Regions from separate parts of the Paenibacillus sp. CF095 genome, predicted to be linked through region 2. Evidence: predicted binding sites of a transcription regulator. Region 2 holds the regulator's gene; the other holds the start of a gene.
The links. Region 2 encodes Rex, which represses fermentation and respiration genes when NADH is low (regulators of the CRP and FNR family bind a similar motif). Its sites were predicted from a motif close to TTGTGAAATATTTCACAA; they were not measured.
Positions count from the first base shown of each region.

Region 1 (6,152 bases), on a different contig from region 2:
CGTCCCATATCAGTACTCCAGGTGGTGCTGCTCGTTCAGGCGTTTACGGAAGATATAATAACTCCAGATCTGATAACCAAGAACAAACGGCAGCAATGTGCAAGCTACAATTGTCATTACTTTCAATGAATAAGCGCCGGATGCGGCGTTGTATACAGTCAGGTCATATGCCGCCCCAAAGGAACTCACCATCACTCTTGGGAAAAGTCCGATAAAGACCGAGGCAAAGGCAATTGCAATAACTCCCCCAGTCATTCCAAAAGCCCAACCTTCACGCTTCTGACGAACAAAGTATGCCGCAAGTGCAAGCGAAACTGCGCCAAGTACAACCATGATCCAAAGAGCCCAGCCGCGTACGGCGAATACATCGGTCATGAAATACGTCATTAACGCGTAAACGGCGAGCAGTGCAGCCAGTGGCAGCATCAATTTTTGCGCTGTCTTCAAGGCACGCTCTCTGAGATCACCTACTGTTCGTAGTGATGCAAACAGCAATCCATGAACCAGACACAGCAGGGTTACACTCAAGCCACCAATCACGGTGTACGGATTAACAATATCGAGGAATCCTGCACGCAACTGCATCTCCCCATCAATGGGCAGACCTTTCATCAACGTAGCAAAGACCACGCCGAACAGGAACGGCAAGAGCGCACTGGAGACAACAATGATGATGTCCCACGTTTTGCGCCAGCGCTGCTGTTTCATTTTACTGCGGAATTCGAAAGCAACTCCGCGGCCAATCAAGGCGAGTAACACCACCACAAGTGGCAGGTAAAAACCACTGAACAACGTCGCATACCAGTGCGGGAAGGCAGCAAACATCGCTCCCCCTGCTGTAATCAGCCATACTTCATTACCATCCCAGAACGGACCGATTGAGTTAATCAGGGTCCGGCGTTCACGATCTGTTTTGGCAATAATGCCTGTAGACATCCCCACACCAAAATCAAAACCTTCCAAAAAGAAGAAACCAACAAACAATACGGCAATCAGCAAAAACCACAACTCACTTAGTGACAACGGAATAACCTCCATCCACGCCGAACGGATCGGCCGATTCATCGTGATCTTCCGGCTTCTCGACCGCAAACGGTCCTGCCTTGATCTCACGTACGAACAGGTATACCATCACGATTCCGAGAACCGTATACGCAGCGGTAAAAGCAATGGTCGAGAACAGGATCATTCCTGCGGATACGTTCGGTGAGACCCCGGCTTCGGTGGTCATATAACCAAATACCGTCCACGGCTGCCTGCCAACCTCGGTCATAATCCAACCTGATGTATTGGCGATAAACGGCAAGGATATGGCAAATACCATCAGACGCATAAACCACTTTCCAGCGACCTCCAGCTTCTTGCGCATAGCCAGAAACGTACCGTACAGAGCCAGCACAATCATCAAACCACCCGCTGCGATCATAATGCGGAAACTCCAGAACGTTGTCCGTACCGGCGGGATGTAATCCCCCGGTCCATATGTCTGCTGATACTCAGCATTCAGTTCCTTCATGCCTTTGACACTACCGGAGAACTTGCTGTAGGACAGGTAACTGAGTAATCCAGGGATTTTGATCTCACCCGTACTCTCCTGTTTATCCGGGTCAATAAAAGCGACCACCGTCCATGGCGCCGGATCTTCTGTCGTTGTCCATGTGCCCTCACTGGCTGCCATCTTCATCGGCTGTGTCTCCACCAGATATTGCGCCTGGAAGTGACCCGAGAATGCGACGCCGAATGAAGAAACAAGAGCGATAATGATCGCAATATTAAACGATTTGCGGAAGATCTCCACATCTTGCTTTTTCATCAATTTGTAGGCACTAATCCCGGTTACGACGAAAGCCCCTGTCATCAATGCCCCAAAGATTGTATGTGGGAATTCGACGAGAAGCTGACCATTCGTGATGAGTGCAAAGAAATCATTCATCTCGGCTCGGCCGTTGTTAATCTCAAACCCGACCGGATGTTGCATAAATGAATTGGCTGCCAGAATCCACAGCGCGGACAGGAATGTGCCGACAAACACCAGCCAGATGCAGGCCAGATGCACTTTTTTGGACAAACGATCCCATCCGAATATCCACAACCCAATAAATGTAGACTCCATAAAAAACGCCAGTAGCGCTTCAATAGCCAGTGGCGCACCAAACACGTCTCCCACAAACCGAGAGTACTCGGACCAGTTCATGCCAAACTGGAATTCTTGCAGAATACCTGTGACAACCCCGACGGCAAAGTTAATCAGGAACAGTTTGCCCCAGAACTTGGCCATCGTTTTGTAGATCTCCTTACCCTTAACAACGTACAACGTCTCCATGATTGCAACCAACAGTACAAGACCGATGGATAGCGGGACAAAAAAGAAATGGAAAATCGTTGTAAGTGCATATTGGATACGCGATAACATAATCGGATCCATACCGTTACCCCTTCTTTCTGTTCACTTCGCAGTATGCGTATTTGGCATTGAAGCTGCACCTTCGCTGTCTGTCCGCCAAATACGTTGATGAACGTATTGTGCCAGATTACCTATTTTATACATGTGAGAATTATCACAATCTTCGTCTCTAGAGCAAAAAAAAGTGATCCTGGTCACACAAAAGATAAAATTCAGCCTATTATCATAGCTTGCCAACTTCATCTATTCATGGAAGATACTCATGTTTGGGACGGAATGCCCATATGTTAGTCTCAGGCATATCATGCGAAGTACCGTGAGGGCTTTACATATGAAGTGAAAGCATGCAGTACATGCAGAGCGAATGACGCTCCATATTACAGTCAAGGTGAGGTGAACTTTTCATGGAAAAACCTGCACCACTGCCAGGTGAAGACACCAAAGCCAGCCTGGATAAGGTCAGCACAACACAGCCCCCTGTCCGATATGTTCTCTTCCCTCGCAAAGGTGGCTGGTCATCCTTTCCCTATCCCGATATTGCTGCACTGCTGTCGATCGAGGGAGAGGTCTACTATGTCAGCAGCCTGACGCAAACAGAAGATGTACCTCCAGTCATTACCGTCATCTCCCTCCCTGAAGCCGAGCAGCTATTGCTGGAACCTCGCACCGTAGCCGTAGTCGCCCATCCCTACTGGCTAATGGCTACAGCCTCGCTGGAGCCGGAGCTATGTATCGCCCTGCTCCCTGAGCCTGCTGGGGAAGAATCATCTTCTCCCCTATGGGAGAGCAGTATTTCCAAACTGGTCGGCATCGCCGATCTGGTAGGCACATCCTCCGAGACACGTTATATGAAGCTGTTATTCCAAGGCGTACGTGTTATCTGGCTGGGCGGCGAAGACCCTGCACCTGCGGGTACGATGCAAAAGGATGATCTCGAAGTCCCTCTCCGGGACTACGAACTGTTCTTCCTGCATGCGCTGCGGCAGGTCTTGTCAGGCACTTCGGATAGCGTCAGCCTGCTTCAATGCAGTGTACGTGCCGACTTCTACCGACAGCTCCGAGCCAAAGCAGGCCCACATGAGACGATATCCTTTTTGCTGGCAGCCTATGAGTACTTGCTTGAAGATCGGCGGGCCGTCCATTCGCTGCAAGAGGCCTTCACCCACGCGGTCATGAACGGTCGCAGTGATTGTGTGGTTTCCCATTATCGATTCCTGTCTGCCATTCATGCCCGGGCCGGACAGTTGGAGGACGCCCTGCGGGTGTACGGAATTAGTGCAGCAGATGAACAAGAACGGCATCATTATGAACAGTTATGTCGCTGGCTTGAGGCAGGAGAAGATCAACTTGTACGAGCGGAACTACTGCGTATGAACGATGATTACGGAAACGCCCTGCGTATCCTGGACGAACTTGGCGGAGAAACGGCGAGACATTGGAAATTCCGCATTTATCAGGAGACAGGACGTGTGGAAGAGGCACTGGCTCTGGTGCATGCAGTCGATATTCAGGATGATGCCAGTCGCCGGGATTATCAGCAATTATCCGGCAGTGCGCTGGCACTGCGAGGGGAACGGCACGGGGCAGTCCGACATTTTCTCGAAACGGCACTGGAGGATGAAGATGCGCTCGCCCGGATTGTCGAACTGGAGTTGTTGGATTATGCTGTACAGCAATTGCTTGGGGAGGTGCCATGATGCTGGACCCGAAGAAGCGTAGACAACAGTTGAATGGGCCAATGGTGCACAGGGATATCCGAACCGAAACCACTTACACGCCAACCGAAACAGTCGATCGAACACATACAGACGCATTGGAAAATGGAGATCACACCCCGGATCATGCACAACCAACACAGGACATCCGAAGCCAAGTGCATCACTGGGGTGATTCACAAGGTCAGGCAGAACAGAATGCAGCTATAACACAAGAGGAAACAAGTGTATTCAAAGAGCCCTTCTCCATTCGTCGGGTTCGCAAAAACAAAGGTAACAAGCTGACCGCCATGCTCCAGGTTCGCAACGAACGTGGCCGATACCTTGAAGAAGTATTGCATGATCTGAGTGAGTTCGTGGATGAGATCGTCATTGTAGACGATGCCAGCACAGACGGAACACCGGACATATGCAAAGCCTATTCGAAGGTAGTCCGTCTGGAGGTATTGGAGAAACCACTGTTCGCCGAGGAATGGCGCCTTCGCAACACCTTATGGCAAGCTGCTGCGGGAACATGTCCCGACTGGTTGCTCTCAGTTGATGCGGATGAGCTGTACAGCTTAGAGGCCAAGAAAGCCATAAGCACTCTGATTAATCAGGAATATGCAGACTGGTTTGCATTTCGTTTCTACGACATGTGGGGTGGCCGGACCCACTACCGGGAAGATGAACTTTGGTGTCTGCATAAACGGCATACGGCTTCACTTGTACGGTATATGCCTGGATATCCTTATTTTTATCCACAACAGAATCATCATGTTCCCCGTCTTCCCTTGTCCTGCACTGTGTTGCCTGGAGTCAGTACGGAACTGAAGGTTCAGCATCTCGGCTGGGCAGGCAGTCTGGAGGACCGGGTTCGTAAATATTTGCGTTACAAGCGCATTGATCCTAGCGGTGAGTGGGGCAATCTTGCACATTACGAGTCTATTCTCGATCCGGAACCTCGGCTGATTCCCTGGAAGGAGGGACCGTGAGATGGGCGTGGTAAGTATTCTGACGCATAGTTTCACCGACGGGTACAACCGGGAATTCGGTCGTGTATTTGGGGGTGGACTGGAACGCTACATTCTGGATCTGTGCAGTGTCATCCGAGGACTCGGGCATATTCCCGAGGTTCATCAGCTGTCCTATTTTGAAGCATTCCAGACTCGGACGGAGCAGATTGACGTATTTGGTTATTCGTACGACATGGATAATGTACCGGAAGCCTTTGACCGGATGGCAGCAGCAGCGCGCGGCCCAGTGATCTATGCCAGCTGTCTGTGGCAACCCATCACCTACAAACCCGGCAGTCTTGGCATCTGTCACGGCATTAACTGGGATCGTCCCGGACTTCCACTGGAGACCAAACAACAAGTGGCGGAACATATTCAACTGGCTCTGGATGGACTCGTGCGCATTGTATCCGTGGATTCTCATTTCCAGACCTTTTGCCGAGCTGCATGCACCTATACCGATCCAAGACAGGTTGTCCTGATTCCCAATGCGGTGGATACTTCCTATTTCACACCTGCCCCACCAACGCGAACCTTTGAGCAAGAACAGGAAGACGAATGGCTTGTCGCATGGAAGAATGATCTGGCGAGTCATGAGGAGAATGCTGGTGCAGTTATATCAGGGGTGCAAGCTGTAAAAGGCCAGGGCGGAACGAGTTGTGCTGGAGCGAACAGTGGTAAGGCTAACGGAGATGGAGGTGGGGATACAGATAGCGATCAAGAACCAGAGGGGAAAGAAACGGTAGATCTCCATTTGCAGTTATCGAAACTGGAAGAAGTCGGGGCAGATGGCGAAACGTATAGGTTTGCTCATAACCACCGATATTCAAAGGATTGGGCTACCGATATTCTAGCAGAAGCAGATGCTGAGCATCAGGTTAATGGTCCGATTCAAGGGCAGGTTGAAAAGAAAACTGTGGAGGCCCGTGTGACCTCTCCCCGCCCAATTCGCATTATCTATCCACGCCGCATCAGCATGGAACGGGGTATTATTCCAATGATGCTGGCAGCAGATAAACTACTTGGAGCCTTTCCGGA
Region 1 is NZ_FMZN01000002.1:399,118-405,269, reverse strand. It holds gene cydD (thiol reductant ABC exporter subunit CydD) at 1-8, opposite strand, end outside; gene cydB (cytochrome d ubiquinol oxidase subunit II) at 10-1,065, opposite strand; gene BLS69_RS21110 (cytochrome ubiquinol oxidase subunit I) at 1,010-2,425, opposite strand; gene BLS69_RS21105 (tetratricopeptide repeat protein) at 2,809-4,101, shown strand; gene BLS69_RS21100 (glycosyltransferase) at 4,098-5,093, shown strand; gene BLS69_RS32665 (glycosyltransferase family 4 protein) at 5,095-6,152, shown strand, end outside.
Region 1: the regulator Rex is predicted to act here: its motif matches at 2,547-2,564, upstream of BLS69_RS21110 (cytochrome ubiquinol oxidase subunit I).

Region 2 (6,152 bases):
TAACGGGGCAGCTGCACGTCTGGTGCAGCCTGGAGATAACGTCATTATCATTTCTTACGCCATGATGTCGCAAGAAGAGGCAAATACTCACAAACCAACCGTTGTATTTGTAGATGGACAGAATAAACCTGTACAAACGATGAAACAGGAAGTCCACGCAACAATTATGTAATCGACTGGTAAGGAGAATGAAATCGGCCCTTGAAGCAAAAAATGAGTACAGGTCACTGCACTAATCCATTTTTTCAAGGGTGGGGATGCATCGATGTTCCAGCATGTTTTCGCAGAAATGAACGACATGTTAGATGAAATTATCAAGAGCTATCCTTCCGCTGAAGGCCTGAACAAACAGGAATTGCTGCAAAAGTGGAACTTGCTTAAGCGGATGAGTGACGGAATGCTGGATGAATGGCTGATGTTTGAAGAAAAAATGAGCCAGGTGAGGGAGCGGGAGATGGATAAGCCTGCTTCCCTTGAACCGGAACAGGAAGCTGTTACCGCTCTGCCTGAACTCCATCTGGAATGTTTCAGTCGAGGTCAGGGCTATTTCAAATTACAGATGTATCCGCAGGCGATAATGCAGTTCTCCCGGGTTGTGACCGATCATCCGGAGAGTGCATTGACTCGTTTTTACCTGGCGCTCGCGTATCTGAATTTGGAACAAATGGCGGAAGCCGGGACACATTTGCAGCAGATCATGTACCTTAAGGGTTCACCTCGCTTGAAAGGGCTTGTATGTAACGCCCTGGGCTGTATTCAAGCCAAGCTTGCGAATCCCGAAGCTGCATGTTCACTCTTTGCACAGGCCCTTCAGTATGACCCGACATTGACCGAACCACTGTACAACATGGAAGCTTGCAGGTTGAACAGGGGAAAATTGCAATATGCTAATCAGCTGACGACCCTTCATTAAGCGGGAATTCGGCGACAAAAAACGGTGTTCCCTCCTTTGGCATAGCGGCGGGGACACCGCTTTTTTGTCAGTTAATTTTCAAATCCCCTTTTTTTTGCTATGCTGTAACATAGACTGGAATGGAAGGGACCGTACATTGCAATGAAATTTGCCGTATTGGATTTCGAAACAACCGGCACGCAGTCCGACGGTGAGATTATACAGGCCGGACTTGCCATCATAGATCATGACTACAGCATAACTCAAATATATAGTTCTTATGTGAACCCTGGTGTACCGATTCCCCCGTTTATTTCGGGGTTGACGGGTATTACCGATGCAGATGTCGCGGACGCTCCTTCACTCGAAGAGATGATGATGGAGATGGTTCCGCTACTTAATGATGTGGTGCTTGTTGGACACAACGTCGCTTTTGATTTTCACTTTTTGCAGAATGCTCTTGACCGTTGCGGTTATTTGCCGTTCACTGGCCGCATTCTGGACACGATTGATTTTCTGAAGATCACATTCCCATCACTGGGTTCTTATCAACTCGGTTATGTGTCTTCCGAATTTGGATTTCAACATGATCGCCCTCACCAGGCAGACAGTGATGCACTGGCGACAGCCTATGTGCTGCTCAAGTGCCTGGATGAGTTAAAGGAATTACCGCTCATAACGATTCAGCGCCTCAGTGACCTGTTTGCACCAGAAGACAGTGACTTGGGCTGGTTCTTGGACGGAATGCGCAGTGAGAAGGAAGCAGAGCCGATTCAGGATCTGGACGGACATACCTATTATCGTCAGCTTGCTCTTAATGTAAGTGATTGGACCGATATTGGTGCACCACGCGATGAGCGGGAGGCTAACCCCCTTGATGGTGTAAGCTTCGAACAGTTTATGGACCAGGTTCGGGAGAACCTGAAGGATACGCTGGATCATTACGAAGAGCGTGAAGCGCAGACTCAGATGTTCAGCAGTGTAAGGCAAGCCCTGGATGAAGAGAAACATCTCTTGATCGAAGCAGGAACAGGCACCGGTAAATCTCTGGGTTATCTCTTGCCTGCTATTTACGAAAGTGTGAAGCAGGAACAGAAAGTTATGGTCAGCACGCATACGATCAATCTGCAGGAGCAATTGAGAGAGCGGGACATTCCGATGCTGACTCAAGTGGTTCCGTTCCCGTTTAAGGCTGCTGTATTCAAAGGACGTGGACATTACCTGTGCCTGCGCAAATTTGAACACAAAATCAATAAACGTGAATTCGCTACACCCAAAGAGGATTATTTCACAGCTGCTCAGATGATTGTCTGGCTCACGCAGACCGAAACCGGAGATGATGAGGAACTTAACCTTAGCGGACGCGGAGGGGACTTCTGGGAGACGGTACAGAGCGAATCCGAGTCCTGTCTGGGAAGATCATGTCCATGGTTCCGCAAATGTTTCTACCATCGTGCCAAACATGAGGCCGGGTTGTCTGATATTGTAATCACCAATCACTCCAAATTATTTACGGATGTGAAAGCCGCGCATCAGCTGCTGCCAGCCTATGAGAGTCTTGTGATCGATGAGGCACATCATTTGGAGGATGTCGCTGGTAAACATCTTGGAATGCATATGAAATATTTCACCTTGGTTCATACACTGACCCGCCTGTTTAAAGACAGTCGTAATGGTCAGCTGCCTATGCTTCGTTCCCAGTTATCCGGGCATGAAAATTCGGTTCAATGGGGCTCCATGGTGGATCAGATGTTCCCGCTGGCTGTTGAGGTCAAGGAACTGTGGGATCGTATGAGCGATGCCTTGTTCGGTTTGTTGCCTGAACGAAGTGATGCTTCACCGGGAGAGACGGGGCAATTTTCACTGCGTCTGAAAGCTTCTCAGAAACCTGCAAAATGGCAGGAGTTGCAGGATCTGGAGAACCAGATCTATGTGACTCTGGGCGATTTGGTTCGCAAAGGGGACAAATTGCTGCTTGAGGTGAAAGAGGATCAGGATGATTATCAATCGGATAGTCTGATCACGGACATTACAGGATTGCTGAAAGATCTGACCACATTGAAGGAGAATCTACGTTTCTTCATGCGTATGGATGATGCCAAAACGGTGTACTGGATGGAAGCCAGTGGTCAGTTCCGAAGTAAATCTCTTCAGCTGTATGCTGTACCTGTAGATGTCAGTGCACAACTTAAGGATTTATTTTTTGATAAAAAGAAAAGTGTTGTACTTACATCGGCTACGCTTTCGGTAGATAAGTCATTCCAGTTCATGATTGAACAACTTGGCTTGCAGGAAGCTTCCGAGAATAATCGGTTGTTAACTTCGATGCTGCCATCACCTTTCAACTATCGCGATCAGGCACTTCTGGTGATTCCGCGTGATTTCCCGAGTGTGAAGGGCAGTGTGGGTGATGCGCACTTTGTTAATATGCTGGTGCGATCACTCGCAGAGACGGCAATTGCCACGCGTGGACGCATGATGGTTCTGTTTACTTCATACAAGATGTTGCGACAGGTCTATGATCCGCTGAAGGAAGCACTGTCTGGTAACGACATCTCGTTGCTTGGGCAAGGCGTTGACAGTGGAAGCCGCTCCAAGCTGACTCGCAGGTTCCAAGATGCCAAAGCTACGGTACTTCTGGGTACAAGCAGCTTCTGGGAGGGTGTAGATATCCCGGGAGAGGCGCTAACCTGTCTCGCTATTGTGCGACTGCCTTTCCAGCCACCGAATCATCCGTTGGTGGAAGCCAAGAGTGAGCTGCTTCAGGAACAGAAGAAAAATCCGTTCATGAAACTGTCCGTGCCGCAAGCGGTCATTCGTTTCAAGCAGGGATTTGGCCGGTTGGTGCGTACAGCGAAGGACAGAGGAATTGTCATTGTTTATGATACACGGGTGATTGAAGCGTACTATGGTAAATTCTTTTTATATTCTTTACCTGGTCCCAAAATGGAACACATGCTCACGGAGCAGATGGTTCCACGAATTACCGAGTGGTTGGAAAAACCTGCTAATGAACAAAAATAATGGTTGTTTTGTTCGTTATATCATTGCATGACACTATCGTTTGGCGTTAAACTTTATTAGATATTTCCGTATCCGATTAAAGCAGTTGCACGTAAGAACTTATAACCTAAATTACAAGGAGCATTCTGTATAAAATGTCACGTTTATCTTTGAGTTTATACAGGATGCTCATCTTTTCATCTATTATTTTATCGTGGCCTTGGTAAGGGGGAGCAAGAATGAAATCGGATAAAATTTCGGAAGCGGTGGTACGCCGTCTGCCTGTATACTTGCGTTATTTGAACGAGTTGCATCAGCGTGAGGTGGCTACTGTTTCTTCTCAAGAGCTTGGACAGAGGCTGGATCTGAATCCGGCCCAAATTCGTAAAGACCTGGCTTACTTCGGTGATTTTGGTCGTAAAGGGATCGGGTATGATGTATCTTATTTGATTGAGAAAATTCGTCACATTCTCAAAATCGATCAGCAAATTAATGTAGCTCTGGTAGGCGCGGGTAATCTCGGTCAAGCCTTGTCCAACTACAACGCATATCTGAAAGACAACATGAAGATTGTTGCTGTATTTGATGCATATGGACCGAAAATTGGTAGCCAAATCAACAGTTTGACGGTAAAACCAATGAATGAATTGACGGAAGCGGTTAAAACGGAAAACATCCGCATCGGTATTATCACGGTTCCGGATACGGAAGCCCAAAATGTTGCGGATCAGCTTATTGAATCAGGAATTGAAGCGATCCTTAATTTTGCACCAACAATTCTAAAAACACCGCCGCATATCCGCATTCACCATGCTGACTTTACAACGGATCTGCTTAGTTTGGCCTATTACTTGGAGACTGGAAAGGACGACGAGGAAGATGACAACAAATAGATGGGTAATTCACAACGGCAAATTTGCCGTTAATGAAGGCGGCACAACATGGAACGTGGTTCAAGGATACATGGTTGTCGAGGATGACAAGATTGTGCATATTGGTGAGACATTGCCGGATGGAGACAAAAATTGTACCAAAGTGGATGGAAAAGGACTGTTCTTCCTGCCGGGTCTGATCAATACGCATGGTCATGCAGCAATGTCGTTGCTCAGAGGGCACGGAGACGATCTTGCGTTGCAAGTATGGTTGCAGGAAAAAATGTGGCCGATGGAAGCGAAAATGACTTCAGAAGATGTATATTGGGGAACTTCCCTATCGGTGCTTGAAATGTTGAAAGGCGGAACTACAGCTTTCCTGGACATGTACGATCACATGGATCAAGTTGCCAAAGTTGTGGAGCAATCAGGCGTTAGAGCAGCACTGGCACGTGGTGTAATCGGGCTGTGCTCGGAAGAAGAGCAACTGCGGAAGCTGGAGGAGTCGGCAGCGTTTGCACGTGAGTGGAATGGACAGGCAGATGGTCGCATTACAACCGTAATCTCGCCACATGCACCATATACATGCCCTCCTGACTACATAGAGAAGCTTGTGCAGGTTGCGAACGACCTGAACCTTCCTCTCCATACACATATGTCTGAAACGCTTCGTGAAGTGGAGCAGAACGTGGCTGATTATGGACTGCGTCCTGTGGCACATCTGGAGAAACTGGGCTTTTTCTCCCGTCCATCCCTGGTTGCACATGCGGTGCATCTGAATGACGAAGAGATTGAAATTTTGGCCCGTCATGATGTGGCTGTATCCCATAACCCGGGAAGTAACCTGAAACTCGCTTCCGGTGTTGCGCGGGTTCCTGCGTTACTGAAAGCAGGAGTTACCGTGTCACTCGGAACAGACGGACCGGCAAGCAACAACAACCTGGATATGTTCGAGGAAATGAGACTGGCTGCATTGATCCACAAAGGTGTATCTGGTGACCCGACGGCAGTGCCAGCAGGCGAAGCGTTACTCCTCGGAACGTCATACGGTGCCAAATCCATCTTCTTGAACAATACCGGAGCACTCCAGGTTGGCATGAAGGCTGATTTTATCGCTTTGGACATTGAACAGGCACATTTCTATCCACATACAGACCTGATCTCGCATACCATCTACTCGGCTTCTGCCAAAGATGTAGAGCACGTATGGGTGGATGGGAAACAAGTGGTGAAACACGGCGAATGTCTGACGCTGGATGAAGAGCGCATTTTGCGTGAGTCTCAATTGGCATTTGATGGTCTGCTTGCTCGTTAATTGCAGGACAGAGCATCATAGGGAAAGGAAGTTCGGCTTTTGAAGAAAAAAAAGAAGTGGATATGGATTT
Region 2 is NZ_FMZN01000001.1:1,053,620-1,059,771, forward strand. It holds gene panD (aspartate 1-decarboxylase) at 1-172, shown strand, start outside; gene BLS69_RS04750 (tetratricopeptide repeat protein) at 266-913, shown strand; gene dinG (ATP-dependent DNA helicase DinG) at 1,055-3,916, shown strand; gene BLS69_RS04760 (redox-sensing transcriptional repressor Rex) at 4,135-4,788, shown strand; gene BLS69_RS04765 (amidohydrolase) at 4,775-6,082, shown strand; gene BLS69_RS04770 (cell wall elongation regulator TseB-like domain-containing protein) at 6,122-6,152, shown strand, end outside.